DNA from 3 places in the Nonomuraea muscovyensis genome. Region 2 is predicted to be linked to each of the others. Evidence: riboswitches for the same ligand, from Rfam matches in the RefSeq annotation. Region 2 holds a riboswitch; each other region holds the start of a gene.
The links. A riboswitch is a leader RNA that binds a small molecule or an ion and turns the genes downstream of it on or off. The one in region 2 is predicted to bind cyclic di-AMP.
Positions count from the first base shown of each region.

Region 1: linked by a shared signal. The riboswitch ahead of FHU36_RS03145 (C40 family peptidase) and the one ahead of FHU36_RS45240 (hypothetical protein) in region 2 are both predicted to bind cyclic di-AMP.
Region 3: linked by a shared signal. The riboswitch ahead of FHU36_RS46075 (C40 family peptidase) and the one ahead of FHU36_RS45240 (hypothetical protein) in region 2 are both predicted to bind cyclic di-AMP.

Region 1 covers NZ_JACHJB010000001.1:654,111-660,126, reverse strand. The annotation lists gene FHU36_RS03155 (NYN domain-containing protein) at 30-1,352, shown strand; gene FHU36_RS03150 (C40 family peptidase) at 1,435-2,412, shown strand; cyclic di-AMP (ydaO/yuaA leader) riboswitch at 2,749-2,909, shown strand; gene FHU36_RS03145 (C40 family peptidase) at 3,103-3,519, shown strand; gene FHU36_RS03140 (hypothetical protein) at 3,654-4,574, shown strand; gene FHU36_RS03135 (M48 family metallopeptidase) at 4,587-5,858, shown strand; gene FHU36_RS03130 (glycosyltransferase family 4 protein) at 5,855-6,016, shown strand, end outside.
Region 2 covers NZ_JACHJB010000004.1:196,204-202,219, forward strand. The annotation lists gene FHU36_RS38780 (DUF885 domain-containing protein) at 1-457, opposite strand, end outside; gene FHU36_RS38785 (DUF4032 domain-containing protein) at 480-1,685, shown strand; gene FHU36_RS45240 (hypothetical protein) at 1,716-2,567, opposite strand; cyclic di-AMP (ydaO/yuaA leader) riboswitch at 2,751-2,887, opposite strand; gene FHU36_RS38795 (DUF5302 domain-containing protein) at 3,053-3,253, opposite strand; gene FHU36_RS38800 (YbaB/EbfC family nucleoid-associated protein) at 3,341-3,661, opposite strand; gene FHU36_RS38805 (WXG100-like domain-containing protein) at 3,867-4,745, opposite strand; gene FHU36_RS38810 (hypothetical protein) at 4,745-5,095, opposite strand; gene FHU36_RS38815 (hypothetical protein) at 5,088-5,516, shown strand; gene FHU36_RS38820 (hybrid sensor histidine kinase/response regulator) at 5,584-6,016, opposite strand, start outside.
Region 3 covers NZ_JACHJB010000004.1:451,184-457,199, reverse strand. The annotation lists gene serA (phosphoglycerate dehydrogenase) at 1-1,352, shown strand, start outside; gene FHU36_RS46080 (hypothetical protein) at 1,670-1,801, shown strand; gene FHU36_RS39905 (class I SAM-dependent methyltransferase) at 1,798-2,619, opposite strand; gene FHU36_RS46075 (C40 family peptidase) at 2,660-3,352, opposite strand; cyclic di-AMP (ydaO/yuaA leader) riboswitch at 3,356-3,500, opposite strand; gene FHU36_RS39895 (3-isopropylmalate dehydrogenase) at 3,599-4,645, shown strand; gene FHU36_RS39890 (branched-chain amino acid aminotransferase) at 4,834-5,931, shown strand; gene FHU36_RS39885 (Uma2 family endonuclease) at 5,955-6,016, opposite strand, start outside.

The DNA.
Region 1 (6,016 bases), on a different contig from region 2:
AAAGGGCATGTCACGAAGGGACAGTGGGGATGAGCTCAGCGGGTGAAGGCCTGTCTCGCCCGCTTCCCGAGCAGGTGCGGCTCAACGTGGTCGACCTGGCGGCCCAGGTTCTCGGTTCGATGCCCGCTGTCGCGGTGCCCCCGCCGCTGCGCGGCATCGCCAAGTTCGACCCGCGCAAGCGCGCCAAGCTGGGCGGCGCGCCCATCGCGGCCCAGCTGGAGAACGACAAGGAGTTCCGCGAGGCGGTCGCCGAGTCGGTGACCGCGGGCTGGCCGGAGCTGGTCGCCTCGCTCGTCGACGGCCACGTGCCGCCCGCCGCCGACCCGGTCCTGGTGGCCGCGGCCGCCTACCTCGTCCGCCCGCCCGGCTGGGCCGAGATGGTCGAGGTGGCCCGCGCCGACCTCCAGCAGTCCGCGGCCGCGGCCGAGGGGTCGGAGCGCGAGGAGGTCGTCACCCGGCTGCGCGAGCAACTCGCCGCCCAGAAGAGCGCGGCCAAGGAGGAGGCCGACCGGCTGCGCGAGCAGCTCAAGGCCGCCCGCGCCGAGAACTCCGACCTGCGCCGCCGGCTGCACGAGGCCCGCGAGCGGGCCAAGGCCGCCGTGCGGCGGGCCGAGGAGATGGAGACGGTCGCCGAGGAGGCCCGCACGGCCGCCACGGCGGCGGGCAGCGCCGGCGAGTCCGAGCTGCGCCGCCTGCGCGAGCGCCTGGCCGACGTCGAGAAGCAGCTCGAGGCCTCGCGCCGGGCCGCCCGCGAGGGGCGCAGCATCGAGGACGCCCGCATCAGGGTGCTGCTCGACGCCCTCCAGGACGCCTCCGCCGGGCTGCGCAGGGAGCTGGCCCTGCCCACCATGATCAGCAGGCCGGCCGACTCCGTCGCGGCCGTCACCGGCGAGCGGCCGGGCGTGCGCGGCGTGCCCGCCCGCGCGCTGGCCGACGACGACCCGCAGCTTCTCGACCAGTTGCTCGCGCTGCCGCAGGTGCACCTCATCATCGACGGCTACAACGTCACCAAGTCCGGCTACGGCACGCTCACGCTGGCCGACCAGCGCAACCGCCTGATGACCGGCCTCGGCGGGCTGGTCGCGCAGACCCGCGTCGAGGTGACCGTCGTCTTCGACGGCGCCGAGCTCATCGCGCCCGTCCAGGTGGTGGCGCCGCGCGGCGTGCGGGTGCTGTTCAGCGCGCCCGGCGAGATCGCCGACGACCTGATCCGCCAGCTCGTCCGCGCCGAGCCCCCCGGCCGGGCCATCGCGGTGGTCTCCTCCGACCGCGAGGTGGCCGAGTCGGTGCGCCGGATGGGAGCCAGACCCGTTCCGTCTGGACTGCTGCTGCGCCGGCTCGGGCGCGCATAGATTACGAATCTGACGTTTAGGTGAGATCTCACCCGTCACTTCAGTACTATTCGCCCCAGAACTGATCCTGGGAGGCGACACTGTGAGGTTAGGCCGGGTGCCGGTGGCCGCGGGAATCACCATCGGGCTGCTGCTGTCCCCGACAGGCGGGGCCCACGCCGAGCCGAAACCCACCATCCCCCAGGCGAAGGCCAGGCTGGCCAAGCTCAACGACAAGGCCGACAAGGTCGTCGACAGGTACAACACGGCGACGGAGAACCTCAAGAAGGCCCAGTCCACGTACACCAAGCTCAACGACATCTACAAGCGCAAACTGGCCACCGTGGCCGGCCTGCGCGAGGAGCTGGTGAACATGGCGGTCGACACCTACCAGGCGGGCGCCGACGTCACCAGCCTGCCCGCGCTGATCAGCGGCGGCGACCCGGCCAACCTGCTCAACAACGTGGCCCTGGCCGGGCAGCTCGCCGAGGAGCGGGCCGCGAAGCTGGCCGCCTTCGACCGCGAGAACCGCGGACTGAAGGGCCAGCGCGACAAGGCCGAGGACGCCCTGGCGGCGGCCGACAAGGAGCGCGACGCCGTCCAGAAGGAACGCGCCGAGGTGCTCAAGCTCATCGCCCAGCAGAAGAAGCTGCTGGACCGGCTGGGCGCCTACAAGACCGGCAATCCCAACAGCACGGGTCTGAAGTACACGGGCGCCGCCTCCGGCAACGCCGCCGCGGTGCTCAGGTTCGCCTACGCGCAGGTCGGCAAGCCGTACGTGTTCGGCGGGACCGGGCCGGGCGGCTGGGACTGCTCGGGCCTCACCCAGGCGTCCTGGCGGGCGGCCGGGGTGTCGCTGCCGCGCACCACGTGGCAGCAGTGGGCCTGGGGCGCGAGCCGCAAGGTGGACTTCCCCCAGGGCCTGCAGCCGGGCGACCTCATCTTCAGCGAGGGCCTGGGGCACGTCAGCATCTACGCCGGCAACGGCCAGATCGTGCACGCGCCGCAGACGGGCGACGTGGTCAAGATCGTCAAGCTCACCGCGTACGGCCGCAACATCGTGGGCGCCATCCGCCCCTGAGCGGGTTCCGCGGGCGCGCGTCCGGCGGGTGCGCGGTCTCTGACGGACCGCGGTCGACGGCTGGGAAGAAGTGACGGTTGAGCCCTGACAGGCCGGTGTTCCGTCAAGTGTGAGTACTGTCACATTTGCGTAACGGATCATCGTGTCGAGCTGCGATTCGTGACCTTACTGAGGTCCTTATCCGATCTTTACAGCTTGACCGGGCCTTTGCCGGATCGTGACCCGGCGCGTAACTTCTGGCGACGCGACGCCACGCCATGGCGCCGCGAACGACATCGGCCAGCCGATGACGCGATGGACATCCAGCGGTCACCGCCGCCCGATCGACCCCTTTCAGGCGGTGACCTGCCGAATCCGTGCAGCCAGGAGGCACGGAGCCGGGGACCCAGCGATCCCTTCCCCGAGGGATCAGGGGTGAATCGGCGCCTCACGCGCCGTAGGGCTACTTCCAGGCCCGAACCCGTCAGCTAACCCGGTAGGCGTTCGTGGAAGAGTCAAGGAGAAATCCTGTCTACCTCCCCGCAGAACCCCCGTCTGTCCCGACTCGCCCTGGGTGGCGCAGCGCTCACCATGACCGTGACGGCCGGAGGTATGGCCGTCCACGCTCCGGCGGCGCAGGCGGCGACGACAAGCACCACGACAAGCACCACGGCGACCGGAACGGTCACGGCTTCCACGACGACAGCGGTCATGTCCGCCACGTCGGTGAACAAGGCCGTCAAGAAGTCCCGGGCCGCCCGCCAGGCGGCGAAGGCGCGTACGGCCGTCGACGTGGCCAAGGACCAGATCGGTGACCCCTACCGCTTCGGCGGCACCGGCCCCGGCTCGTTCGACTGCTCCGGCCTCGTCCAGTACGCCTGGAAGAAGGCCGGGGTGCGCATCCCCCGTGTGACGAACGCCCAGTACGCGGGCATCAGGAAGAAGGTCTCCTTCAGCAGTCTCAAGCCTGGTGACCTGTTGTTCTTCCGCGGGCTCGGCCATGTCGGCATGTACGTCGGCAAGGGCAAGATGATCCACTCGCCGCGCACCGGGCAGACCGTGCGGGTCGAGAAGCTCAGCGGATGGCGCAAGGCGTCGTTCGTGGGCGCGGTACGTCCCGGCGCGTGAGCCGTCACGAAGACCCCGTTGGCGCCCTCGACCCACAGGCGCGAACGGGGTCTTCGTGTGCCCGCCCCCTTCTCGCCCCGCCACATCCTGGAAGCGGGCGGCCACACCGGACGGGACGACTACCATCGGGTAGCGTGTCCGTGCAGGTGAACCGTCGTGCCGCGCTGGCCTGCCTGCTGCCTCTCGCGCTGGCCGCCGCCGACGCCCCGCCCGGGCCCCCCGAGCCGTGGCCCGGTGAGACTCTCCTGGTGCGCGGCACCCGTTCCCTGATCCTCGCCCAGCGTCCGCCCGCCCACCATCAGCCCGCCCGCACCCGGGGCGATGACCGCCTCGGCTCGTCGCCGGAGGCTGCCCCGGGGCCCGGCACGCCGGGCGGCCGTCCCACCCCGCGGCCCGGGCCGGAGGGCTCGCTCACCGCCACGTCTCCGGAGGCGCTGCGTGAGCTGGCGCGGCGGGCCGACCTCGCCGCCGGGCGGGTCGGCGCGGTCCTGCGCCGCACGGTCCGTCCCGTCGTCCTCGTGCCCGCCTCCGCGGCCGAGTCGGCGCGGCTGGCCGGGACGGGCCCGCTCGACGGCCTGGCGGCCGTGGCCGACGGCTGCCGGGTGATCGTGGTCCCCGGAGGGTTCGACCGGCTCACCCCCACCGGGCGCGACGTCGTGCTCGCCCACGAGCTCACCCACGTCGCCGCCGGCACCGGCGGGCTGCCGGTCTGGCTGTACGAGGGCTTCGCCGACTACGTCGCCTACCGTGACGCCGGCCTGGCCGTCCCGGTGGCCGCCGCCGAGCTGGCCGCCGAGGTGCGGTCCGGCCGGGAGCCCCGAGAGCTGCCCGGCCCCGCCGCGTTCGCGCCCGGGGCGGCCCGGCTGGCCGCGGCCTACCAGGAGGCGTGGCTCGCGTGTCGGTTCATCGCCGAGCGGTCGGGGGAGGCGAGGCTGGTGAGTCTCTACCGTGAGGCCCGCGCGGTGGGCGCCGAACGGGCGCTGTCGGCGCTGGGGCTCCCGGTCGCGACGTTGACGGCACTGTGGCGTACGTACGTGCGCGACGAGCTGAGGTAGGGGGCACCCACGATGGACGACCGTCGCCAGGAGGCGGGGGTGCGGGAGCGGCGGGAAGCCGGGGTGGCACTGGTCGTGCTGGGCGTCGTGGTCCTCGCCGTGGTGGCGTTCACCACCCCCTGGCGGGCCCTGCCGCCGGGCACCGTCCCCGCACCCGACCCCGCCCGCGACTTCACCCCCCTCCAGCTCGCCAGGGCCGCCGCGTTCGACGCCGCGACCGGCCCGCCCGGCTACCTGTCGTACGGTCTCGGCCTGCTGTTCGCCGGGCTGCTCGTGCTCACCCCGTTCGGCGCCCGGCTGCTCGGCCGGCTGCGCGGCCCGTGGTGGCTGCGGGTCCTGGCGGGCGTGCTGCTGCTGACCGCGATCCTGCAGGCCGTGCGGTGGCCGCTCGGCGTCTGGTACGAGATCCGGCTGCGCGAGTGGGGCCTGTCCACGCAGGACTGGGCGGCGTGGACCGGCGACCGGCTCAAGGGCCTCGGCGTGAGCGTCGTCCTGACCTCCATCATGGTCCTCGCGGTCGTGGCGCTGGCCCGCAGGGTGAGGCGGTGGTGGATCCCGGCCGCCGCCGGGGCGTTCGCGCTGACCGTGGCGGCGTCGTTCGTCTACCCGGTGGTGTTCGAGCCGCTGTTCAACGACTTCCGTCCCATGCCCGACGGCCCGCTGCGGACCGCTCTGCTGGCGATGGCCGAGCGCGACGGGGTCCCGGTCGACGACGTGCTGGTCGCCGACGCCTCCCGGCGCACCACCGCGCTCAACGCCTACGTCTCCGGTTTCGGCGCGACCCGCCGGATCGTCGTGTACGACACGCTGCTGACGACCCCGCGGCCGGAGGTCGAGCTGGTCGTGGCCCACGAGCTCGGCCACGCCGCCCACGACGACGTGCTCAGCGGCACGCTCGTCGGCGCGCTGGGCGCGGCGACCGGCGCCGTCCTGCTGTTCGCTCTGTCCGGCCTGGTACGCCGGCGCACCGGGATCGCCTCCATGGCCGACCCGAGGGCGGCCGGCGTGCTCCTGGGCCTCGTCAGCCTGGCCGGCGTGCTGTCCGGACCCGCCCAGAACGTCGTCAGCCGCCACGTCGAGGCCCGCGCCGACGTGCACGCGCTCGACCTCACCAGGGCCCCGGCGACGTTCGTCGCCATGCAGAACCGCCTGGCCAGCGCCAACCTGTCCGACCTGTCGCCGGATGTCGTGGAGTATGTCCTCTATGCATCCCATCCGACCGCGCCCGAGCGCATCGCCCTGGCCCGCGCCTGGGCGCGGCTGAACGGCGTACCGGAGCCGTGACCGCACCGGCAGCGGGCGCCGGGGGCGAGATCCGGGTGGTCGTCGTGACCAACGACTTCCCGCCCCGCCCCGGCGGCATCCAGTCGTTCGTGCACGGCCTCGCCCTGCGCACCCCCGGCGTGGCCGTCTACGCGCCGGCCTGGACGGGCTGCGCCGCG
Region 2 (6,016 bases):
TGCGGGCCTGCCCGAGCCCGCGCTCGACGAGCAGCGGCGCGGCGAGGTCGGGGTCGAGGTTGGCCCGGCAGGCGGCCAGCACCCCGGGCACCTCGGCCAGCCGGGAGATCGCGGCGGTCACGAGCTCCGGTTCGGGCTTGAGCCGCTGCTGGAACGGCGTGAACATGGCGGCGAAGATCGGGGAGAGGTAGGCGGCCGGGTCGCGGCGCCACTCGGGCCAGGACGCGAGCGCCAGCCAGCCCCGCAGCTGCGCCAGCACGAGGTCCCTGTCGATCGCGTCGTCCGGCGTGGGGGTCTCCAGCCGGGAGAGCCGATCGAGCCAGCGCTCCTGCTCACCGACCTTGGCGGTGAAGGCGGTGGCGGAGAAGTCGCCGAGCGTGTGGTCGTAGCCGTCGGCTCCGAGCAGGCTGGCGGTGACGGGATGTCCGGAAAAGTACCACGTGAGAAACTCGTCCACCGGCGCACCCTATCCTGAGGGCATGCCCCTCCAGATCACCGGCGCGCTCGGCGACCCCGACCTCCTCAGCCTGCCCTGGGACGTCCCGCTCGCCGACTGGCCCCAGCACCACCTGGTCGATCTCCCCCGCGGCATCTCCCGGCACGTGGTGCGCTTCGCCCGGCTGTCCGGCAAGGTGTACGCGATCAAGGAGATCAGCGAGCGGTACGCCAAGCGCGAGTACCAGCTCCTGTGGGACCTGGCCCGGCTGGACGCCCCGGCCGTGGAGCCCGTCGCCTACGTCACCGGCCGCGACGACGGGCTCGACGCGGCGCTGATCACCCGGCACCTGCAGTTCTCGCTGCCCTACCGGGCCGTCATGTCGGGCACGCTGCGTCCCGACACACTGACCCGCCTGCTGGACGCTCTGGCCGTGCTGCTCGTCCGGCTGCACCTGAACGGCTTCTACTGGGGTGACTGCTCGCTGTCCAACACGCTGTTCCGCAGGGACGCCGGGGCGTTCGCCGCGTACCTGGTGGACGCGGAGACCGGCGAGATGCACCCCATGATCAGCGAGGGGCAGCGGCTGGGCGACATCGACAACGCCCACACCAACATCTTCGGCGAGATGCTCGACCTGGAGGCCGGCGGGCTGCTGCACCCCTCGGTCGACCCGATGGAGACCGCCGAGGACATCGTCAGCCGCTACCACCGGCTTTGGGCCGAGATCACCCAGGACGAGATCATCGAGGAGGTCGACTGGCACCGGGTGGAGCAGCGGATCAGGCGGCTCAACCTGCTGGGCTTCGACGTGGCCGAGATGATGGTGCGGCGCAAGGTCGGCACCGGACGGCTCATCGTCCGGCCCAAGGTGGTCGACGCCGGGCACCACCAGCGGCGGCTGCTCCGCCTGACCGGGCTGGACGTGGAGGAGAACCAGGCGCGGCGGCTGCTCAACGACCTCGACGGGTTCCGGGTGGCCAAGGGGCTGCGGCACGAGGACGAGGCGATCGTGGCGCACCGGTGGCTGGCCGAGGTGTTCCAGCCGACGGTCGCGGCCCTGCCCGCCGAGCTGCGGGGCAAGCTGGAGCCCGCCCAGCTCTTCCACGAGGTGCTGGACCACCGGTGGTACCTGTCGGAGGCGGCGGGCGCCGACGTGGGGCTGCCGGCGGCCGTGAAGTCGTACATCGAGAACGTCCTGGTGTACAAGCCCGACGAGAAGGCGGTGCTCCCCGACGAGCCGGGCTGACCGGCCCGCCGCGGCTCGGGAGGAGTCGGATCAGCGACGGACCAGCTTGCGGATGCGGTCGCGGCCCACGACGGCGCCGCCGCCGATCACGACCAGGGCCGCGGCCACGACCGCGCCGACCGTGCCGCCGCCGGTGCTCTCGGCCACCGGCTGGGCGGCCGCGGAGGTGGTGACGTGCGCGGCGGGGGCGACCTGGAGGGTCCTGCCGGCGGAGCCGGACTCGGCGGGAGCGGCCGCGGCCTTCTTCTCGCCGGCGTTGGCGGCGCTCGCCGCGACGTCCTGGGTGGCGGGCGCCGGCGCGGGCGCGGGAGCGGGCGCCTTCTTCTTGGCCAGGACCTGCGGCGGCTTGGCCGGGTTGTCGTCCACCCGGGCGTAGGCGCGGGTCGAGAACGGCACCGGGTGGTTCATCTTGCCCGGGCCCTTGCCCCACTTGGTGATGACGTACTCGATCTTGATGTGGCCCTGGCCGCCGTTGCCGTTGACCTGCAGCGTGTTGGTGTTGAAGGTGCCGCCGGTCAGCTCGGCGAACGTCTTGCCGTCGAGGTCGAGCATGATGCCGCGGTTGGAGGGCTCGCCGGGGCCGCGGTCACCGACGAAGAAGGGCATCTTCTTGCCCTTGTAGACGACGTAGCCCTCGGTCAGCAGCGGCCAGCTGGGGCTGGCGGCCATCCCCTTCTGCATGGGCTTGCCGCTGGCCGGCAGGCCGGTGTCTCCGGCGCGGCCGGAGGCGTCGTCCCAGAAGTAGGAGGCGGTGGTGGCGCCCTTGAGGAGGACCTGCTGGTCCTCGGGCACGTCGGCGTGGGCGGCGGTGCCGCCGAGCGTCAGCGCACCGGCTACGGAGGCGGTGAGCAGGAGGGAACGCATGCCGGATCGGGGAGACATGGAGTGGTGAAGTCCTTTGTGCTGGGCAACAGGGAAACCGCGCTCGCGGGGCAGGGCGTAGCCGGGCAGAGGCCGAACGGTCGCTACGCGCGGGAGCGCGGAAAAGGTCTGGTGCGGGGGCCGCTCAGGAGGCGGCGGATGACGCTACGCAGTGGGGGGATACGCGGTAGTGCATCAGGGAAGGTGTCCTCTCCATCTCGCCTACCGGGTTAGCTGACGGGTTCGGGCGTGGAGATGCCCTACCGACACGCGATGGTCGGATTCACCCCAGGAGATGGGTCCCCGGTTCCCGCTGGCGCGGGATTCGGCGCCGGTCAGCCGCCTCTTCCTGGTGAAGGGCTAGGTCACTGGCCGGTAACGCGATTGACTCTAGCGCGCAAAACGGACATAGGCAAAGGTAAGGCCATGAATCGGGCGAAGATCTACCTGTGACGGCAAAGAAAAAAGGGGGCACGGCATGCCGTGCCCCCTGGTGTAGTACTGCCTCAGCCACCGCTCTTGCGCCGGAAGGAGCGCTTGTTCGCGGCCGGGCCGTGCGCCCCGTGGATCTTCGACGCGTCGGAGCCCCTGCCACCCGCGCCCGCGCCGGCCTGCTGGCCGCGCTTGCGCTCCAGCGCCTCGCGGAACTTGCGCTTCATCTCGTCCTCGGGAGTTTCGCTGACTTCCGGCTCCGGTGTTTCGGCCATGAGGACCTCCTGGTGTTGGGGACATCAACAAGCTTCGCATGGTCCCGCTCGTCACGCGAAACCGGCCTTCCCGGCGATTTCGCGGGGTCAGTGGCCGTCCGGCCCGGCGAGGAGCCGCTGGGTGACGGCGAAGGTCTGGCCCGTGACGTCCTCCTCGGCCCGTCTGGCCGCCTCCATGATCGCCTCAGCCAGCTCCTCGGACCCGAGCCGCATCGCGCGGGGCGCGATGCGCAGGGCGGCGAGCCCGCCGCTGGGCAGCACCTCCACCTGGACCTGCCCGTCCGCCGCCACGCCGCGCCCGCGCGCCTCCTCCAGGCTGCGGCCGACCTCCTCCAGCAACTCCGTCTGCTGGGCGAGCTGGGCGAGCATGCGGTCGATCTCCGGGTCCCCGCTGCGCTGTGTGGTCATGACTGCTCCTGTCCGTGTGTCTCACGCCCTGCCCGATCACGGGCTCGGCGCGTTCCCGCCGTCGTGTGTCCCGCGCGTCGCGCTGTCTGTGTCTCGCGCGGTGCGCTGTCCGTGCGCCTCGCGCGTCGCGTTGTCCGTGTGTCCCGCGCGTCGCGCTGTCCGTGTGCTCGCCGTGTCGCGGCCGTCACGCACCCGGCGTTCCCGCCTAACGGCGCAGCAGGAACGCGCGGGGCGCATGGGCGAGGGCGGAGCGCAGGGTGCCCTCGTCGCTCATCCCCCCGCTCGCGACCAGGGCGTACAGGGTCGCGGCGGACGTGGTACGGCGGAAGAAGGTGCCCATGGGGCCGGTGCCGAGCATGGTCTCGGTGAACTTCGTGGCCGGCACGACCTTGCGCACGTCCCGCAGTCCCTTGATGCCGCCGTTGTAGGCCATCTCGGCGAGGAAGTGCTTGCCCGCGTACGTCCAGAGGTTGCCCATGTCCTGGCCCGTGGCGGCCGAGCTGGCGGCGTGCACCGCCGTCTTGCCCACGGCCCACACGACCGAGTCGGCCAGCGCGTCGAGCCCTTCGCGCACCGCGTACGTGCCGACGTTGAACCTGCCGATCCGCTTGGTGAGGATCGCCTGCATCAGCTTCTGGAAGATCGTCCTCTCCAGCCTGGCCCGCGCCACCAGCCACTTGAACACCGCCTGGGCGGCGACCCTGGCCGCCGGATAGAGGTAGCCGAACAGCAGCGTGAACGCCATGGCGGCGAGCTGGGTGCCGATGACCTTCAGCTCTTCGCGGTGCTCGTCGACGACGTCCGCGTACTCCTCGCAGCCGTCGGCCAGTTCGGTCAGCGTCATGCGCATGTTGGCGTAGCGGGGGCCCAGCTCGACCTCCCACAGGCGGGCGAAGCGCTCCACGTTGCGGCTGTCGTTCGCCTTGAGCGCCGTCTCGATCGCCTCCCGCGTGCCGCGGGCGATCGCGTCCACGTCGTCCGCGAGCGCGCGCAGCTCGCGGGCGCGCCCGCGCAGGTTGGACACGTCGGCCTCGGGGACGTGCACGCCCGCGAACCAGGCGAGCGCCTGGAAGGGATCGAGCATCAGGCACCTTCCTGGTGCGGCGGCGGCCCGGGGATCGGCGGCTCGGACAGGTCGGGGATCACCGGCAGGGACGAGATGATCTTCTGTTCGAGGACGTCCCAGAGCACCTCGAAGTCGCGGGCCGTGGCCGCTGCGGTGAAGCTCGCCTCGGCGAGCCGGTTCATGGAGCGGACCAGCCCGTCGTAGCCGTCGACGTACCACCCGGCCCACGCGCGGCCGTCCTCGTCGTCGCCCACGAGGGACGACGTGCCGCCCAGGGGGCCGGCGAGGCGGTGCGCCGCGACGAGGTCGTCGCCCGCCTTGTCGAACAGCCTCGCCAGCTCGCGGATGGACATCCAGTCGATGGCCACCTGGCCGGACTCGCCCGGGCTCGGCGCGGGGGCGGCCGGAGTGGGGGCGGCGGGCGAAGGGGACGGGATCGGGACCGGCCAGGTGGACGGGCCGGGGGTGGGGCCGGAGGGGGTGGGATCGGGCGGGTCCGTGGGGGACGGGCTCGGCGAACCCGGCGGCGGGGTGGGGCCGGAGGTGTCGGAGGGGGTGGGGCTCGGGGTCGTCGTACCCGACGGCGACGGCGTGGGACTTCCCGACGGCGACGGGGTGGGGCTGCCCGACGGGGTCGGCGTGGGGCTGTCCGTCGGGGTCGGCGTGGGACTTCCCGAGGGGGTCGGGGTGCCGGTCGGGGTCGCGGTGGGCGTGGGGGTGCTCGTCGGGGCCGGCGTGCCGGTTTCGCCCATCAGGCTCTCCCCTCTCCAAAGTCCACAAAACACATGATCAAGGACGACAAGACACTAACGACGACAAATTTCACTGGTGTAACAGTCGGCCATGCCGCGTTAACTTACGAACACAAGCTGTTCATCCACCGCGGTATCTCGCGGAACTCCTCGTCGAGCCGGTCGAGGAGGGCCGTGTCCGCGCCTCCCCCGAGGGCGAGGTCCTCGACGCGGCGGCACAGGTCGGCCGCGCCGCCTGCCCCGACGGTGGCGCAACTGCCCGCGAGCCGGTGCGCGAGCGCCGCCACCCGCTCCAGGTCGCCCTTCCGAACGGCCCGCCGCAGCTCGTCCAGCGTCTCGCCCGCCGTCGCGCGGAACGCGGCGGCGATCTCCATGACGTCCTCCGGCGCCAGCCCCTCCAACTCGGGCGGCAGGCCGGGCGCCGCGATCCAGTCGGGCACCCGGGCGAGGACGTGCTGCCAGTTCACCGGTTTGGTGAGGTGGTCGTCCATGCCGGCGTCCAGGCAGCGCACCCGGTCGCCGGGCATGGCGGCCGCG
Region 3 (6,016 bases), 250 kb from region 2:
ACGTCGAGGCGGCCACCAAGGCCGGCGTCATGGTCGTCAACGCGCCGACCTCCAACATCACCAGCGCCGCCGAGCAGACCCTCGCGCTCATCCTGGCCAGCGCCCGCAACACGGCCCAGGCCCACGCCGCGCTGAAGAACGGCGAGTGGAAGCGGTCCAAGTACACCGGCGTCGAGCTCGACGGCAAGATCATCGGTATCCTCGGCCTGGGCAAGATCGGCCAGCTCGTGGCCCAGCGCCTGCAGCCGTTCGGCGTCGAGCTGATCGCCTACGACCCCTACCTGCCGCCGGCCCGCGCCGCGCAGATGGGCGTCAGGCTCGTCTCCCTCGACGAGGTCATCAAGCAGGCCGACTTCCTCACCGTGCACCTGCCCAAGTCCAAGGAGACCGTCGGCCTCATCGGCGACAAGGAGCTGCACGAGGTCAAGCCGTCGGTGCGGATCATCAACGTGGCCCGCGGCGGCATCGTCGACGAGGGCGCCCTCTACACGGCGATCAAGGAGGGCCGCGTGGCAGGCGCCGGCCTCGACGTCTTCGCCAAGGAGCCCTGCACCGACAGCCCGCTGTTCGAGCTGGACCAGGTCGTGGCCACGCCGCACCTCGGCGCCTCCACGCACGAGGCCCAGGAGAAGGCCGGCACCCAGGTCGCGCGGAGCGTGAAGCTGGCGCTGGCGGGCGAGTTCGTGCCGGACGCGGTCAACGTCCAGGGCGGCGCGGTGGCCGAGGAGGTCAAGCCGGGCCTGCCGCTGGCCGAGAAGCTGGGCCGGGTCTTCACCGCCCTCGCGGGCGAGGTCGCCACCAAGCTCGACGTCGAGGTGCGCGGCGAGATCGCCTCGCAGGACGTGCGCGTGCTCGAACTGGCCGCGCTCAAGGGCGTCTTCAACGACGTGGTGGAGGACTCCGTCACCTACGTCAACGCCCCGCTGCTGGCCAAGGAGCGCGGCGTCAGCGTCGAGCTGGTGACCAGCTCCGACAGCCCCGACTGGCGCAACGTGGTGACCGTGCGCGGCGTGCTCGCCGACGGCCGCCAGGTCTCGGTGTCCGGCACGCTCTCCGGCCCCCGGCAGATCACGAAGATCGTCGAGGTCAACGGCTACGAGATGGAGATCGAGCCGACCGAGCACCTGTGCTTCCTGACCTACGCCGACCGCCCCGGCATCGTGGGCGTCGTCGGTCACCTTCTCGGCGAGCACGGCATCAACATCGCCTCGATGCAGGTGGCCCGTGACGTCAAGGGCGGCAAGGCGCTCATCGCGCTGACCGTCGACTCGGCCATCCCGGCCGAGGTGCTGGAGCAGATCGTCTCCGAGATCGGCGCCGAGAGCGGCCGCACGGTCGACCTGGAGGACTGAGCCCGTACGGGTGTGCGGCTGCCGCCGGCGTGGTCCGGCGGCAGCCGCATTTTTGTCTCAAGATACGAGATATTAGGACATCCAACGAGACAGCATGTCTGCCACCAGGTACTGTTTTCTGTGATGCGCCAGGTTCTCGTACTCATTACCTGCCGCGGCGGGGCCTGTTAGGGCAGGTCGACCACCCGCCGCGGTGAGCGGCGTCGCGTCGGCCATCAGTCCCTTTCGTCCGGTCCGTGACCCGGACCACGAGTTCAGGCCCGGTCGGATCCGTGACCGGGATCCGGCTCTCCTCACCCGACGCCCTGCGAAACGAGATGAGCAGCGACATGTACGAGATGTATCCCTGGAATCGTGCCGACGAGCGCGACAACGAGGCCGCCGAGGCCCTGCAGACCGCCCTCGACCGCCGCGACAACGGCGGAGCCCCCGAGAGCCCGGGCCGCTAGGCCCCGAACTCCAGCCGGTAGAACGCGGCCAGCCGCCGCACGCCCGGCATCTTGCCCGCCACCCGCACCAGGAGCCGGTACGGCCCCGGCAGCCGGTCGTAGCCGTCGAGGTCGAAGACGCTCAGCGCGTCCACGCAGCGCAGTTTCGGGCTGATCGACAGCAGGTCGGCCGGCCCGTCGATGCCCCAGCGCATCGTGGCGCCGGCCTTGCGGACCGGCGGGTTGAGCTTCTGCAGCCGCAGGCCGCGGGAGTGCAGCGCGTCGAAGAGCAACTGGCCGCTCGCGAACCCCTCGGCGATCCGCCGCAGCAGGGCCCGGCCGCCGTCCCGGTCGAGGTAGTAGAGCAGACCCTCGGCGACGACCAGCACCGGCTTGTCCTGAGGGACGCGGTCGAGCCACCCGGTGTCGGTGACCGACGAGCCGATCATCGTGTACCGGGGCCGGTCGGGGAACAGGCGCCGGCGCAGCTCGATGACGTCGGGGTAGTCGACGTCGTACCAGTCGACGCCCGGCGGCGGGTCGAGCCGGTGGGCGCGCGTGTCGAGGCCGCAGCCCAGATGGAGCACGCTCGCCTCCGGGTGGCGGGCCAGGAACTCCCGGGCCCAGCCGTCGAGGAACCGGGCCCGCAGCGCCACGGCGGCGGCGCTGCCCCGCGTCATGCCGGTGCGGCGGAAGTCGTGGTCGATCCGCCGGGCGATCTCCAGGGAGAGGGTGTCGGCGAGGATCGGGTGCGGCGCGCGGGCGTCGAGCGCCCTGCCGTACAGGGTGGCGAGGAGCGTGGCCTTCTCGGCGGTCAGTCGCACCTTCTCGGTTGCCATGTCCTCACGGTAGTACGCGCGACCGCACCCGTCCGGGTGACTACAGCGTGGTGGCGACCGGCATGGCCGGTGGGGGAGCCTGGCGCAGCTCGCGGATGTGCGCCCAGCGCTTGACGCCCTTCGGATCGGGCCGGACGGCGCCCACGAAGGAGCTGCGGCGTCCCGCGTCCAGGCGTTCCTCCTTGACCACGTCGCCGGTGCGTGGCGCGTGGACCATGTGGCCGGGGCGGGAGATCATGCCCACGTGGCCGAGGCCGTGGAAGAAGACGAGGTCGCCGGGCCTGAGGTCCTTCCAGGCGATCTTCCTGGAGAAGGCGCCGTACTGGGAGGCGGCGACGCGAGGCAGTTCGATGCCCGCGGCCTGGTAGGCGCGGAGCATGAGGCCGGAGCAGTCGTAGCCGCTCGTGCTCGTCCCGCCCCACACGTAGGGGGTGCCCTGCTTGTCCAGGGCGTACCTGACGGCGATCTTCCAGGCGGGGAGCTGGACGTTCCGGGTCCTGGCGCGCTTGACGTCGGCGCCGGTGAGGGTGACGCCTTCGGGGTCAGGCGCCACTGTGGGGGAGGCCGCCGCAGGTGAGGTCACTGCGGGGGAGGCCACCGTGGCGGGCGCCGCCGCGGCGGCGGGGGAGGCGGCCGCGAGTCCGGCGATGGTCACGGCGGCGGCGAGCGCGGGGATGAGCGCGGGGGTGGGTAGGGGGATGGGCAGGGTGATGGGCATGGCGATGCGCGGCACGAGGAGTCCTTCCACACGGCCGGCCGGGTTAGCTGACGGGCTCGGGCCTGGAAGTGGCCCTACGGCGCGCGGACGTGCCGATTCGCCCCAGAGGGGAGTGGGTCCCCGGCTCCGCGCAACGGCTGCGCGGATTAGGCTTGAGGGACTCTAACGAAACGGTCAAAGCACCGCAATACGGGTAAAAGGGATGTCCGGTGTTTGAGATGCGGTGTTCGTCAGCCGAGACGAGCCGGTAAGGTACCGCCCATGGAGTCGCGCAACATACGCCTGGCCGTGATCCCCGGAGACGGCATCGGCGCCGAGGTCGTCGCCGAAGGACTCAAGGTGCTCGAGGCTGTCGGCACCAAGATCGAGGCCACCCACTACGATCTGGGTGCCGCCCGCTACCACCGCACCGGCGAGACGCTGCCCGACGCGGTCCTGGAGGAGCTGCGCGGCTACGACGCGATCCTGCTCGGCGCCGTCGGCGACCCCAGCGTGCCGCCCGGCATCCTGGAGCGCGACCTGCTGCTCCGCCTGCGCTTCACCTTCGACCACTACGTCAACCTGCGCCCGGTCAAGCTCTTCCCCGGCGTCGAGACCCCGCTGGCCGACACCTCGGCCGAGGACATCGACATGATCGTGGTGCGTGAGGGCACCGAGGGCCTCTACGCGGGCACCGGCGGCGCCATGCGGCGCGGCACGCCGCACGAGATCGCCACCCAGGAGTCGCTCAACACCGCCTACGGCGTCGAGCGCGTGGTCCGCTACGCCTTCGAGAAGGCACGCTCGCGGCCCCGCAAGAAGCTGACGTTGGTCCACAAGACCAACGTGCTGACCTTCGCCGGCGACCTCTGGCAGCGCACGGTCAACCAGGTCGCCGAGGAGTTCCCCGAGGTCGCCACCGACTACTGCCACATCGACGCGGCCTCGATGTACTTCGTCACCCAGCCCGAGCGCTTCGACGTGGTCGTCACCGACAACCTCTTCGGCGACATCATCACCGACCTCGGCGCCGCCATCGCCGGTGGCATCGGCCTGGCCGCCAGCGGCAACGTCAACCCCGACCGCACCGCGCCCAGCATGTTCGAGCCGGTGCACGGCAGCGCCCCCGACATCGCCGGGCAGGCCAAGGCCGACCCGACCGCCACCATCCTGTCGGTCGCCATGCTCCTCGACCACCTCGGCCTGCGGGCCGAGGCCGCCCGCGTCGAGCAGGCCGTCGCCGACGACATCGTCGAGCGGCCGGCCGGAGGGGTGGGCCGCTCCACCCACGAGATCGGCGACGACATCACCGCGCGAGTATCGAGCTAGGGCCGCCTCAGCTCGACCAAGCGCCTGGCGGTCCGCACCGGACCCGCCAGGCGCTTTTCGCATGCCAAGGGCACAAAACACACCCCATCACCCCTTGCCATCCCAAATGGCGAGACAATAGGAAGTACTGACCGCCGCCGAGCAGTCCAGGCCGGCACCGCGCCACAGTAGAGAGAAGGACGTCCGTCATGACCATCGCTCAGAAGCTCAGCTTCGACGTGCAGCTATCCGACCACGCTCGCACCGCGGCCGAGCGGGAGCAGGTACTGACGAACCCGGGCTTCGGGCAGACCTTCACCGACCACATGGTCGTCATCGACTACACCGACGGCCGCGGCTGGCACGACGCCCGGCTCGTGCCGTACGGGCCGCTCAGCCTCGACCCGGCGACGTCGGTCCTGCACTACGCGCAGGAACTGTTCGAGGGACTCAAGGCCTACCGCCAGGTCAACGGCTCCATCGTGGCCTTCCGCCCGTACGCCAACGCGGCCCGGCTCAACCGCTCGGCCGCTCGCATGGCGATGCCGGAACTGCCGGAGGAGACGTTCGTCGAGTCGCTGGAACTGCTCGTGCAGACCGACCGGGAGTGGGTGCCGACCACCGAAGGGCACAGCCTCTACCTGCGGCCCTTCCTCATCGCCACCCAGGTCGGCCTCGGCGTGAACTACCCCTCGCGCACCTACTCCTACATCGTCATCGCCTCCCCGGCCGCCTCCTACTTCAGCGGTGGCGTCAAGCCGGTCTCGGTGTGGCTGTCGACCGAGTACACCCGCGCCGCCCCGGGCGGCACCGGGTTCGCCAAGTGCGGCGGCAACTACGCCGCCGCCTTCGTCGCCCAGCGCCAGGCCGTCGAGAACGGCTGCGACCAGGTCGTGTGGCTGGACGCCCAGGCGCACGAGTACGTCGAGGAGATGGGCGGGATGAACCTGTTCTTCGTCTTCGGCGACGAGCTCGTCACCCCCGCGCTCACCGGGACGCTGCTGCCCGGCATCACCCGCGAATCGATCCTCACCCTCGCCGCCGACCTCGGCCTGGAGGCGGAGGAGCGCCTCGTCTCGGTGGAGGAGTGGCAGGCCGGCTGCGAGTCGGGCGAGCTGACGGAGGTCTTCGCCTGCGGCACGGCCGCGGTGGTCACGCCGGTGGGCTCGGTCAAGGGCGCCGGCCGCGCCTGGACCATCGGCGACGGCACGCCCGGCCCGGTCACGATGCGGGTGCGCGAGGAACTGGTCGGCATCCAGTACGGCTCGCGCCCCGACCCGCACGGCTGGGTCCACAAGATCTGCTAGCCGTCACCCCCGGCCATGGGGGCTCACTCGTCGACGAGCTTGCCGGTGTCGAGAGTGAGCTTCCACGGTCCGGGAAGGTCCAGCG